3 regions of the Barnesiella sp. An22 genome follow, and region 1 is predicted to be linked to each of the others. Evidence: riboswitches for the same ligand, from Rfam matches in the RefSeq annotation. Region 1 holds a riboswitch; each other region holds the start of a gene.

Region 1 (4,204 bases):
GGTGCGCACCTTCTCGAGAAAGAGGATACGGGCCTCGCGGCGGATGGCGTGCTTGTCGCCGTCGGGGTGCAGCTCTTCGGCCTCGCGACGCGCCTCGATGGCCAGGCGCGGCATATTCATCGAGGTAAAGGAGAGGTTGCCCCGCCCCCACGAACTCTTCGCACCGTGCAGGTTTTCAAACACCCGGGTACGGCAACCCATCGTGGCCACCTCGTAGCGGAAGCGGTCGGGGTCGTCGGCCCGCCAAAATTCGTTTCGGTTGTAGTCGGTATCGAGAAATACGAAATTGGGAAAGAGCGAAGTGGCCGTGGTGCGGCACGACTCGAGCAGCAGGTCGAAGTTGGGCGCCTTGAACGGGATACGTCCCGCCATCGCCCCCTCGAAGTCGGCCATCGCCGCAGCATAATCCTCGTCGCTGTACGATACCCCATCCTTCACCTTGAAAATCTGTATCGGGAAGACCGGCACCTCGCCGTGGCCCAACCCCTCGGTTGTAGCCGAGAGCAGCTCGCGTATGACCATGCGCCCCTCGGGCGAGGTATCGGTACCGTAGTTTATCGAACTGAAAACCACCTGGTTGCCACCCCGCGAGTGCATGGTGTTGAGATTGTGCACCAACCCCTCCATGGCTTGGTGGGTATCCTTGCGGGTAGTCTCGTAGCTTTGTGTCCAGGCGGTGCGCAACTCATTGGCCGAGAGAGTCAGGCCCAGAGTCTGCAGGCGGTCGGCCAGTGCAGCCTGTTGCACCTCCGTATCGGCTATCGAGGCGACCGAGTCGGCTATCGCCTCTCGCAGCGACGGATGGTCGCTCTCGCCGTGCAGGCGCAAGATGAAGTCGATGGCCGTCTCGAGATGTTTGCGGAAACTCTTCAGCACCCCCGGTGCCATGAAGTGGTCGAAAGCCGGGATGGCCTGCCCGCCGTGCTGCTCGTTCTGGTTGGTCTGGAACACGATAGTGGCCAGCGTGGCGTAGCTCTGTATCGACTGGGGTGTGCGCACGGTTCCGTTTTTGGTGTGGAAACCGCGGTTGAAAATATCCTCCAGGTCGTACTGCACGCAGGTGGTCGTCTTGGTGGGATAGTAGTCGAGGTCGTGGATGTGAATGTCGCCCTCGCGGTGCGCCCGCCCGTAGCGCACCCCCACCAGATACTTGTAGGCGTAATCCTTGGTCACCTCCGAGGCGAAGGTCATCATCTGCCCGGCCGGCGTATGCGACGACATGTTGGCGTTGCTCAGGTTCACGTCGTTCTTCTCGACAGCCACGATGCCGTCCATCACCTGCTTCATCGAGGTGCGTTTCTCGCGCTCCTTGGTGCGCCACTCGCGATAGATGATGAAGCGCTTGGCCACCGAAGGGTTGCGCCGCATCAGATGGCGCTCGACCAGATCTTGAATCTCCTCGACCGAAATCTCGCTCTTGTCGATGGCGGCGGCCACCTCGCCGGCAATCTGTTTCACCGCAGTTTCGTCGTCGATACCATCGGCCCGATAGGCCTTGGCAATAGCCCGCTCGATTTTGGCAATCGAGAAACTCTCTTGGGCACCATCGCGCTTGGCAATGGTAATGCCTGCATAATCCATGTTGATAAGTTGTTTAGGGTTGGATACTGCGGACGTCTCCTCGAACGTCCTTTTGCTTCTCTCTCACTCCGGCAGGTCTTCTGGCTCTTCCCTGCCCCGATGACGCCTTCCCGACATTACAGAAACAGATTCTCGTCAGTGGCTCGTGTCACGGGACTTTCACAGGAATTACAGCAGCGGGACTGCTCGGGATTCTCACCCGATTCCCTTTTTATCGACACCATCGTACAACGGGGCCGAACCGGAATGCGGGTACAAAGTTACACAAATTCGCGATAACCAAACAACAAATTTCGAGACAAAAGTTTCCTTTTTCGGGAAACTTTTGAAAACCAGAATAGAAAAAAGTTTCCTGAAACCAGCAACGAATAGAGGCCCATACCAACTCCCATATGGAAACTATACTGCTATAAAACAGCAAAAAAGGCATCTATTCCATTGTTCAATCGGATATCCAATCGAATCAACCAAATTGTTATCTATTCCAGCAACATAATAAAAAAGGCGAGATAGTAATCTCTCTATAAGAGAGAGAACCTTGCCGCACCATTTGTCCCCAAGGTGCAACAAGGTTCTCTGTATCTTCCGGGACAAGAGCGTCCCTGATATCTTACCAATTACAGAATGAGCATGGCGTCGCCATAGGCACCGAAACGATACCCCTCCTTGAGGGCAGCATCGTAGGCCTCGAGGACAATTTCATATCCGCCGAATGCCGCTACCATCATCAGCATGGTCGAAAGCGGCATGTGGAAGTTGGTCACCAGACTGGTGGCTACCGTAAAGTCGTAGGGCGGGAAGATGAACTTGTTGGTCCAGCCGTCGTAGGTCTTCATGTGGCCGCCGGTGCTGACCGCACTCTCGATACCCCGCATCACCGAGGTACCCACGGCGCACACCTTGTGGCCGCCATCCTTGGCGTGGTTGACGAGCTCGACCAACTCGGGAGTTACAATCAGCTGCTCCGAGTCCATTTTGTGCTTGGTGAGGTCTTCGACATCGATTTCACGGAAGTTACCCAGGCCCGAATGGAGGGTGAGGAAGCCGTAGTCGATGCCCTTGATCTCCATGCGCTTCAACAGCTCACGGCTGAAGTGGAGCCCGGCAGCGGGAGTGACCACAGCCCCTTCGTGGCGAGCAAAGATATTTTGATAACGCTCGGCATCGAGCTCCTCGACCGGGCGGGTGATATAGGCCGGCAAAGGCATCTCGCCCAGTTTGTAGAGGGCCTCTTTGAACTCGTCGTGCGAGCCGTCGTAGAGAAATCGCAACGTACGGCCGCGCGAGGTGGTATTGTCGATTACCTCGGCCACCATCGAGTCGTCGTCGCCGAAATAGAGTTTGTTGCCGATACGTATCTTACGGGCCGGCTCTACCAGAACGTCCCACAGGCGATTCTCTTCGTTGAGCTCACGCAGAAGGAATACCTCGATTTTGGCACCGGTCTTTTCTTTATTGCCATAGAGGCGGGCGGGAAAGACTTTGGTGTCGTTGAATACAAACACATCTTTCTCTTCGAAATAGTCGATAATCTCTTTGAAGATGCGGTGTTCAATCTTTCCCGTTTTCCGGTCGATGACCATCAACCGGGACTCGTCCCGGTTTTTTGCCGGGTATTGAGCGATTTGCGCTTCGGGCAATTTGAATTTGAATTGGGACAGTTTCATATTTGTTCGTTATTACTTTCTTCGTTTTTATCTTCTTCGGAGGTTGTCAAGGGGGCCTCGTCGATCATTCGGGCCACCTCATCGACCGACAGGCAATCGGCGAGCGTCACATCGCCCACCCGTGTACGCACAAGCCCCACCAGATGAGCTCCACTGCCGAGGGCCGCCCCGATGTCGCGGGCAAGAGCCCGTATGTAAGTACCCTTGCTGCAAACGACCCGTATCTGGATAAGGGGCAATTCGCAGGAGAGCAGCTCGATTTCGTCGATCACCAGCTCCTTGGGTTTAAGTTCTACCTCCTGCCCCTTGCGCGCCATGTCGTAGGCTCTGCGCCCATCGATCTTACAAGCCGAATAGGAGGGAGGCACCTGCATAATGGAACCGACAAAACGCGGTAATGTTCGCTCTACGCTCTCGCGGGTGATGTGCTCGTGCGGGTAGTGTGCATCGATTTCGGTCTCCAGGTCGAACGAGGGGGTAGTCGCACCCAACTGCAAGGTGGCGATATACTCTTTGGTATGGTACTGAAACTCCTCGATACGCTTGGTTGCACGTCCGGTGCAGACAATCATCACTCCCGTAGCCAGGGGGTCGAGTGTACCGGCATGACCCACTTTCAGTTTCTTCTGCTTGAGCCTGCGCAATATCCGCAATCGGATTCGCTTGACCACATCGAACGAGGTCCAATGCAGCGGTTTGTCGATATATATGATTTCGCCTTCGTTAAAATCCATTACATAATCGTTAAGTTATGTCCCGTCAACAACATGACGAGAATCACACCACCCACTATTATACGATACCACCCGAAGGCCTTGAATCCATAGCGGGTAACGAAACCGATGAAAAACTTGATGGCCAGCAAGGCTACCACAAAGGCAACTACGTTGCCCAACAACAAAGTACCCATGTTGTTCATAATCAAATCGGCTCCTTCAGGTTCTGAAAACAGCTTC
Region 2 (4,204 bases), 1.4 Mb from region 1:
TCGCCCGTGCGACAGATACCGCTGATAAATTCGCCCGAAAGGTCGAGCGAACGGGTCAACTTGTTGCTGTCTTTCGTGAACTCGAAGAGCTGGGTATTGGTCCAGAATCCCCCGCCGGAACAATAGAGGTGATCGCCGATGACGGTCATGCCGCGTGTGCCCACAACGGTCTCGATTGTATTCCCCTGGTTGCCGAAGTGGTATCCACCCTCCACGAGAGTCAACTCGCCGGTCTCGGTATCGAGGCGGAACATGCCCTGTCCGTCGGCCAGAAAGAGGTTATGCTCGTCGATAACGGCCAGATTCTCGAGCGGCGTGACCAGCGGCAACGAGTCGACCACCTCGAGCGAGCCCTCGGGTTTATGAAACTTCAGGTCCTTGAAATGGAATACCTTCTCGCGGCGGAAGGTCTCGGCATCGACAATGACGATAGTCCCGTCGCCCGGCTCGCTGTTTCCCAAATCGGGCACCTCGGTATTGTTGCTCATGATGTAAATCTTGTTTCCATAGAGGTAGAGATCTTGCGACGTATTGCCGCAGGCCGAACCGTTGACGGTACGGTAGACATTCTGCTCGACCTGCCCCTCGGGCGAAATCCAGGTGACCGAGCCGTTCTCCAGACGCGGGGCTCCCTGGTTGAGAATCAACACTCCGTCGGGCGAAGCATATCCGCCGAGAGCCGTGGGCGGATTAGTGCCGCCACCGCCCGTATTACCACCGTTACCTACAAGTTCGGGGTCGGACGAGCAACCGCCCGCCGCAACCATGGCCCCCGTCAGCACGAGGGCTGCAATCCATCTGTTATTCATTGCGCAAAACATATTTCTTACAGATTACTGACGACCGGCCGGGAAATAGAAGCCGGCGGGGAAGTGGGTATAGTTTTCGTATTTGACGGCCGGAGCCTCGGTGCTGGTGGCAAAGTCGAATCCCCAGATCTGGTTCTGCCCGAAGAGGGCATACGACTTGAGGGTATTGATGTAGACACGTCCCGACTTGGGGTGCACGCCCAGTCCGTTGTAACGGATGCCGGCGTTCTTGTCCAGAGCAGAGAGGTCGACCATCCATTGCTCGGCCTCGAGACCCGAGTCGGCCTTGAGATCTTCGCTCTCGTCGAAAGGCAGACAGTAGACCGTCACCCCATCGGCATAGTAGAGGTTGTTGCCATAGGCGGCGAAGGCCTCGCCCGACGAACCCACGGCCGGTTCAACGCCTATGCGGCGCTGAATCATCGAGCGGTCCGACAGGTTGAACTTGCCGATGGCAATCTGTCCCGAGCCTACGGTCGTCGAGGTAGAGGTCATCACCCACATCCGGCCGTCGTCGGCGCCCTGAATGCCCAGCACACGGTTGATCATGCAGGGGATGCTGTACGGGAACGAAATCGACGTCACGGCATCGCTCTCGGTCGAGAGCTCGAGAATCTTGCTCAAATAGCCCGACTTGAAGGTGTAGGCCTTGCCTCCCATCGTCACGAAGCGGCTCTTCGGCGCACCGTCCGAACCGGTCACGAAGGTCAGCGACTTGGCCGTGGGGTCGAAACGGTAGATACCGGCGTTGTCGCGGATATAGAGATGCTGCTCGTCGAGCACGGCGATATGCGTGGGCCAGTCGAGCCCCTGCAGGTCGTCGGTCGTGTAGGCGGCCGTACGCTTCAAGGTGTGGGCATCGGCCACCACCAGCATGCCGTCGTTTTCGAACACCGTGCCGTTGGGGTTCTTGTTGCCATTCTGCGAGATGATATAGACCTTGCCGTTACAGAACGCCATGTCCTGTGCCACGTTGCCCAGCTCGGTACCGTTGACCGTCTTGTAGGCATCGGCCACCACATACCCCTCGGGCGAAATCCAGGTGAGCGAGCCGTTCTCGGTAGTCATGTTCCCCTCGTTGAGCACAAAGACCCCGGCCGGGTCGTCAAAGGCATTCAGACAATACAGCTCCACCTTTTGCGAAAGGTTCTTCCCGCCTGCGCCCGCTACCGTGACGGTGAGCGTAGCTTTTGTTTCGGCATCGGCCGTGGCCGAGATTTCGATTTTCCGGGCATCCTGGTCGACCGTTGCACTCCACCCGGCGGGCAGCGATTCGGTCTTGACCGACTGCACATGCTCTGCCGCATAGGCAATCTCTACTTGGGTATCGGGAACCACAAACACCGGCACATCGGTTGCAACAGCCGTTGTCCACTCAAACTTCGGGTCGGGCATCGGTTCTTCACTCTCTTTCGAGCAACTGCCCATAATCAGAGCTACCGCTACCAGCAGCACGCCCCACATCTTTCTTACTTTCATCATTCTACTTTTGGATAAAAATCTATTATTTAACAAGTTGTTGAAAATTTGCAAAACAAGGTCCCGGGCCGGAGAAGAGACGGCAAGCCCGGCCGTTGCCATATTGTCAAGACGGCAACGCGTCGTGCCTGCCTGTTCCCGGGCAGATGCCCCAACAGGTTTACACAGTACCCCGACACGGGTTATGAATGGCTCGAAAAGCCTGAAAAAAGTATATAGCATTTACGTCGTACATTTAACCGTCCTGTCCACGGGCTCGATTAAAAACAAAAACTGACGGCAGGTCTTCTGACTGACTCCCCACTCGAGGCCTTCCCGATATTGCAATCAGTGGCGTATAGAATTCGAGCGGTTGGCGGAGCTTCACAGCAGCGGGACTGTCCGGGATTTTCACCCGATTCCCTTTTAATCCTCGAGGCCCGGCGGACCTTTTGGAACCAATCGGCTGCAAAATTAGTATTTTTTTCTGGAGAAAGATAACTTTTTGCTTCCTACTTCAAACAGATTGTATATGGTGCAGCTTATAGTCTTTATCCTCAGCGGTCTTGACAACACACTCCCCCCACAAAAAAAGCATGAGCGCATATAGCCGAGATGCGGCTGTATGCGCTCATGAGTTTCTCTGAAGAAGTTTTGCCGGTTCTCTCCTACACCGGCTCCATTTTTTTCTATACTGCCAAACTTATCTTACCAGAACCTTCTGGCCGCCGATAATGTAGAAACCGTTCGGCAGATTCTCGGCAGCAACCTCCCGAGGTACGTTGGCCCGCACCTTCATGCCTTGCAAATTGAAGACATCGACACGGGCACTTCCCGAATCCACACGGTCGGAGACCACAGACTCGATGCCCGAACTCGCCGATTGCCCCTCGAGTATCCAGGCATTCAGCTCCTTTACCCGGGTCGTGGCCGAGGCAAAGGCTTCGATGCCGTTGGCATCGGCTTCGGTGGGGAAGACACGGATGGAGGTAGCCCACTTGTCGTTCACGAAGATGTCGAGGATGGAGTGGTCGATAAAGATATTTATCTTCAGCTCACTCCCCACGGCCGGACGCTCGGGCAAGATGCAACGATAGACACCGTCGTATACGCCGGCGTCGTTGGTCAACCGAGGCAGGGCGCTGAAGTCGGCCACGAGTTCACCCGTTGCCGGAGTGTACGAAACAACGGCCTCGGCACTGCCGCTCTTGAAGATGTGGAAACCGAAGTCGGAGGCACCCACCTCGAATGTGCCGCATATCTCGACCGAGCGTCCGCTCACAGGCGAGAGGTCGAGAGTACCGTTCAGGTCGAACCCCGTGCGGGTAAAGGTGGTCGTGGTGCGTAACCCGGTCAACCCCTCATAAGGTTTCTGCGACAGCGAGCCGTCCTCAGCAATAGACCACTCGCGAGGCAACGAATAGCAGTGAGCCCAACCCAGGTTCCAGTTGGAGACCGACGACAACTTGTCGGGGACAATGCCCAGGGAAATCACCTTGTCGTTGTGCCGATAGATGGTGGGCGACAAGAGACCGAAGCCGTCGCGGGAGTTCAGCTCGACCAGACGCGGTTGCGAAGAATCGGCATCGGGCACAAACTTTCCATCGGCGGCAATCGAGCCCGTCCAGTACAAGGTGTGAACACCTTGCGATGTGTTGAGCGGCGTGACGGTGAACAGCCATCGGCCGTCGGGCATCGGGGTGATGTTGGGCATCTCCCAGAAGGTACCGGCTTCGGCAGCCGACGAGCCCGTGAAGAAGAGGTCGCCGTCGTTGCTCCACATGCCGGTGAGCGGGTTGTAGCGATGCAGAGTGGTTGTGCCTACCCCATTCTTCGAAGAGCCCACAATGATGTAGGCGTTGTCGCCGTTGCGGAAGAAATAGGGGTCGCGGAAATCGTCGGAGAGTCCGCTGGGGCGACCACCGATAATGGGGTTG
Region 3 (4,204 bases), 1.5 Mb from region 1:
AAATTCTATTCCTTAATAAAAGAGCCATGCCGGTATAGGCATGGCTCTTTCTGTATTCGACAGCCCCGCCCCCGATAACTTCTGGATACCGCGTCGCAGCGCGGTATGACAAGGATGTCACCCCGCCCCCCCGATGCGGGGTCCACTGAACAAGGAACAAAGGGTAATTCCCGACGAACTGGACTCCGCGTCGAGTGCGGAATGACACGAGCTACCAACGACACTTGAATGCCACGGCAGGTACAAGAATTTGAAACACCATTGTCACAGAGATTTCACAGAATCGGCCAAGCGGGAGACGGGGGCTTTCGCTACTTTTGCTGGAGTGAAACGGGCGGGGGCATCTGCAACCTCCACCCATAAACGCGACAGGTATGACAAGAAGATGGTTTCCCCTGCTCTTGGGGCTGGCGATGGCCACCGTGTGGGCGGCACAGGCTGCCGGGCCCAAGTATGTGTTTTACATCATCGGCGACGGCATGGGTGTGAACGAGGTGAATGCTACCGAACTCTTTTATGGCGAGCTGGCCGGCCGGCAAGGACCGGAGCGGCTGCTCTTCTCGCAATTCCCCCACTCGGCTTTCGTGAATACCGGCTCGGCCAGCAGCGACATTACCGACTCGGCTGCGGCGGGCACGGCTCTGGCTTGCGGAGTGAAGACCCGGAACAAGATGGTGGGGGTCGATGCCGACAGTGTACCGGTATACAGCATAGCGGTGAAGGCTCAACAGCAGGGGGCAGCTGTGGGTATCGTGACCAGCAGCGAAATCGACGATGCCACGCCGGGGGCCTTCTATGCCCACCAGGTGAACCGCAACAACCGCTACGAGGTGGGGCTCGACCTGCTGGCGACGGGGTTCGACTTCTACGCCGGCAACCGATTCAAGCAACCGTCGCTCCCCGGCAGGGAATCGCTCTACGACCTGCTGCCCAAGCGGGGATATGTGCTGGCTACCAGTGTAGACGATTACCAACGCAAGGCCCAGAAGGCCGGGAAGATGGTGCTGTTTCCCGAGCGAAGCATCACCTATGCCATAGACCGCCAGCCCGGCGACATGCGGCTGGCCGACCTCACCCGCTGCGCCGTGGATTTCCTGTCGCGCAACGAGCGGGGCTTCTTCCTGATGATCGAGGGGGCTCAGATCGATTGGGCGGGACACACGCGCGACGGGGCTACCGACCTGCGCGAGGTGAAAGACCTGGAGGAGTCGGTACAGATTGCCTGTGACTTTTACCGGGCTCACCCCGACGAAACCCTTATCATTGTTACGGCCGACCACGAAACGGGTGGTGTGGTACTGGGCACGGGCGAATATGCCCTCAACCTGCAGGCGCTCCAGTACCAGACGATGAGCGGCTCGACCTTCACCCGGCAGATTGCCGACTGGCGACGGGCTGGAGAACCGGTTTCGTGGGAGAGGGTGAAAACGGCTCTGTCGCAGGCCTTCGGCTTCTGGTCGCACCTCACCCTTACGGCCGAACAGGAGGCCCGCCTCAAACGGGTATACGAGGAGACCTTGCTCAACCCCTCGGACACATTGGTACAGTCGCTCTACGAGGCCAACGAACCGATGACCGAAACGGCCAAACAAATCATCAACGAGATAGCCCGCATCGCCTGGACCTGCGGCTCGCACACGGCCGGCTATGTGCCCCTCTATGCCATAGGAGCGGGTGCCGAAAAGTTTGGCGGAACCATCGACAACACCGATATTCCCCGAATCGTTTCCGAGATTTTCGGATATAAATAAATAGCTAATCTTCAGAGTAATACAAAAGACACAGTCTCTTTTGTGTAAGATTTTTTTAGAAAAACATTGTGAAATTAGGACAAAGGATATAACTTTGCCCCCCGTAATCGGTTTGCCCCGTCCGAATCGGCCGAGGCAATGAAAAGGGAATCGGGTGCAAATCCCGAACAGGCCCGCTGCTGTGAGTTTCGTATGAGTTTTCAGACAAATACTGCAATGCCACTAATCCAGACTCGATTGGGAAGGCGTCTGAGAGGGAGACAAGTCAGAAGACCTGCCGATTGCGTAGAAACAACTGTTGCCGGCTCCGTGGACCGAGCCGCCGGTCGAAAGAAAATTTTTCGGAAAAAAGAGATTTTTTGCTTGAGCAATAGGAGTAGGCGTCGCGTGGGCGACTCTATTCCGCCATTCAGTATTTAACTAAAAAAGAAAAGATTATGGCAAGAAAAATTCCTTTTAGTGTAGATATAACGGGGAGCTTCGTATACTCCGAGCCCCTCGTCGAAGCCCGCAAACTGTATCACGACGGGGTGTGGAGTTCGGCCAAGCTGCACGAAATCGAAGATAAAGAGATTTATCGCATTGTCGAGAAGTGCAAAGAGATAGGGCTGAAGTGTGTAACCGACGGCGACTACAAGTCGACCAACTATCTCGACTTTTTCCACCACCTGGAGAATATCACGAAACAGGAACCGGCTCAACCCGAAGAGGTGAAGGAGTCGGTTATCTCGGGCAAAATCGGATTTGACAACGCCTACCCCTCCACGCCGAAGGTGACCCAGCGCTTCACCTACCTGACGGGTATCATCGGGGGCGACATGTATGCCAAGGTGCTGCTCCCCTCGCCTGCTACGCTGCTGGCCGAGCTGCTCCGCCCCGAGAACCGCTACAATACCGGGCGCTACTACCCCGATATGGATTTGCTCGTGCACGACATCGCCCAAACTTACCAGACGGTCATCAACGAGTTTTACGACATGGGGTGCCGATTCCTGCAACTGAGCGACTACGCCTGGAACCTGGCCGGCAACAGCGACCTCGAGCAGGTGGCCCAGGCCGCACACATCGACCTGCTTTCGCTGGTGGCTACCTCGGCCAAACTCACCGAGGCTTGTCTGGCTCAGAAACCCGACGACATGTGCATCTCGCTGCAGTTCCACGAGAAGTGGTGGCGCGTGGGCGACAAGGAGAAGACGGCCGAGCTGCTGCTCTCGACCCGGGCCGATGCCATTGCACTCGACTTCGGCGACCGCGAAAACGAGAACATCGACCTCTCCATGCTCAACTACTGCCAGGGCAAAGAGGTGATTCTGGGATTGATTTCGACCTCGAGCCTGCAACCCATATCGACCAGCAGCATCACGCTGCACATCGAGAATGCAGCTCGTCTGCTCCCGCTCGAGTCGCTCCACCTGAGCAGCCAGGGCGACTTCCGCGACAACGAGGGCAACAGCATCGTCTCGGAACAGATGATGTGGAGCAAAATCGTAACGATGAAAAATATTGCGAAGAGCGTTTGGGGCGAATAAATCGTTCGCCTGAACGACTACTCCCGACCTGTGAGCCGATAGTCGATGCGGTCAACATGCACCGGCTATCGGTTCTCTCTTTCCAATCTCTATCTTGAAAGAAGAGAATGGGCGGCCCGGGCACCGTCAAATGTCGAAAACTTCGTTTTCCATTTGCCACTGCTCTCGCCTTTCACTATCTTTCCAGAAGAAAGGAGGCGGCTCGGCTCTGTCAAATGTCGAAAACTTCGTTTTCCATTTGCCACTGCTCTCGCCTTTCACTATCTTTCCAGAAGAAAGGAGGCGGCTCGGCTCTGTCAAATGTCGAAAACTTCGTTTTCCATTTGCCACTGCTCTCGCCTTTCACTATCTTTCCAGAAGAAAGGAGGCGGCTCGGCTCTGTCAAATGTCGAAAACTTCGTTTTCCATTTGCCACTGCTCTCGCCTTTCACTATCTTTCCAGAAGAAAGGAGGCGGCTCGGCTCTGTCAAATGTCGAAAACTTCGTTTTCCATTTGCCACTGCTCTCGCCTTTCACTATCTTTGCACGCTGAAACATTGGTCAATACTACAATAAGGTGAACAACGTACACGAAGAACTGAAATCGGTATCGCAATTCCTCACGGAATATGCAACCTGTTTGATGGCATCGGGCGTACATACCTCGCGTATCGTGCGCAACACGGCCCGTATAGCCGAGTCGTTTGGGTTCGAAGCCCACATGACACTCTTTCACAAAACCATCAGCATGACCTTGCGAAGCAAGGACAACGCCCACGTATACAGCACGGTGAGTACCGCGAAATCGGGGGCAATCAATTTTGAATTCAACTCCGAATTGAGCGCCCTCAGCTGGGAAGCCTACGACAACCACCTCCCGCTCGACACGCTGTGGGAGAAATTCCACGCCATCACGAGCAAACCTCGCATGAACCCGTGGACGGT

Evidence for each region. A riboswitch is a leader RNA that binds a small molecule or an ion and turns the genes downstream of it on or off. The one in region 1 is predicted to bind cobalamin.
Region 2: linked by a shared signal. The riboswitch ahead of ABGT88_RS06005 (DUF5074 domain-containing protein) and the one ahead of ABGT88_RS00380 (anaerobic ribonucleoside triphosphate reductase) in region 1 are both predicted to bind cobalamin.
Region 3: linked by a shared signal. The riboswitch ahead of ABGT88_RS06535 (hypothetical protein) and the one ahead of ABGT88_RS00380 (anaerobic ribonucleoside triphosphate reductase) in region 1 are both predicted to bind cobalamin.

What each region holds. Positions count from the first base shown of each region.
Region 1 is NZ_OZ007014.1:99,414-103,617, forward strand. Features, by position in the region: gene ABGT88_RS00380 (anaerobic ribonucleoside triphosphate reductase) at 1-1,581, opposite strand, end outside; cobalamin riboswitch at 1,634-1,842, opposite strand; gene queA (tRNA preQ1(34) S-adenosylmethionine ribosyltransferase-isomerase QueA) at 2,199-3,248, opposite strand; gene truB (tRNA pseudouridine(55) synthase TruB) at 3,245-3,982, opposite strand; gene ABGT88_RS00395 (undecaprenyl-diphosphate phosphatase) at 3,982-4,204, opposite strand, start outside.
Region 2 is NZ_OZ007014.1:1,492,417-1,496,620, reverse strand. Features, by position in the region: gene ABGT88_RS06010 (DUF5074 domain-containing protein) at 1-809, opposite strand, end outside; gene ABGT88_RS06005 (DUF5074 domain-containing protein) at 834-2,291, opposite strand; cobalamin riboswitch at 2,549-2,745, opposite strand; gene ABGT88_RS06000 (LamG-like jellyroll fold domain-containing protein) at 2,971-4,204, opposite strand, start outside.
Region 3 is NZ_OZ007014.1:1,641,126-1,645,329, reverse strand. Features, by position in the region: gene ABGT88_RS06540 (alkaline phosphatase) at 375-1,751, shown strand; cobalamin riboswitch at 1,843-2,048, shown strand; gene ABGT88_RS06535 (hypothetical protein) at 2,189-3,280, shown strand; gene ABGT88_RS06530 (threonine/serine exporter ThrE family protein) at 3,837-4,204, shown strand, end outside.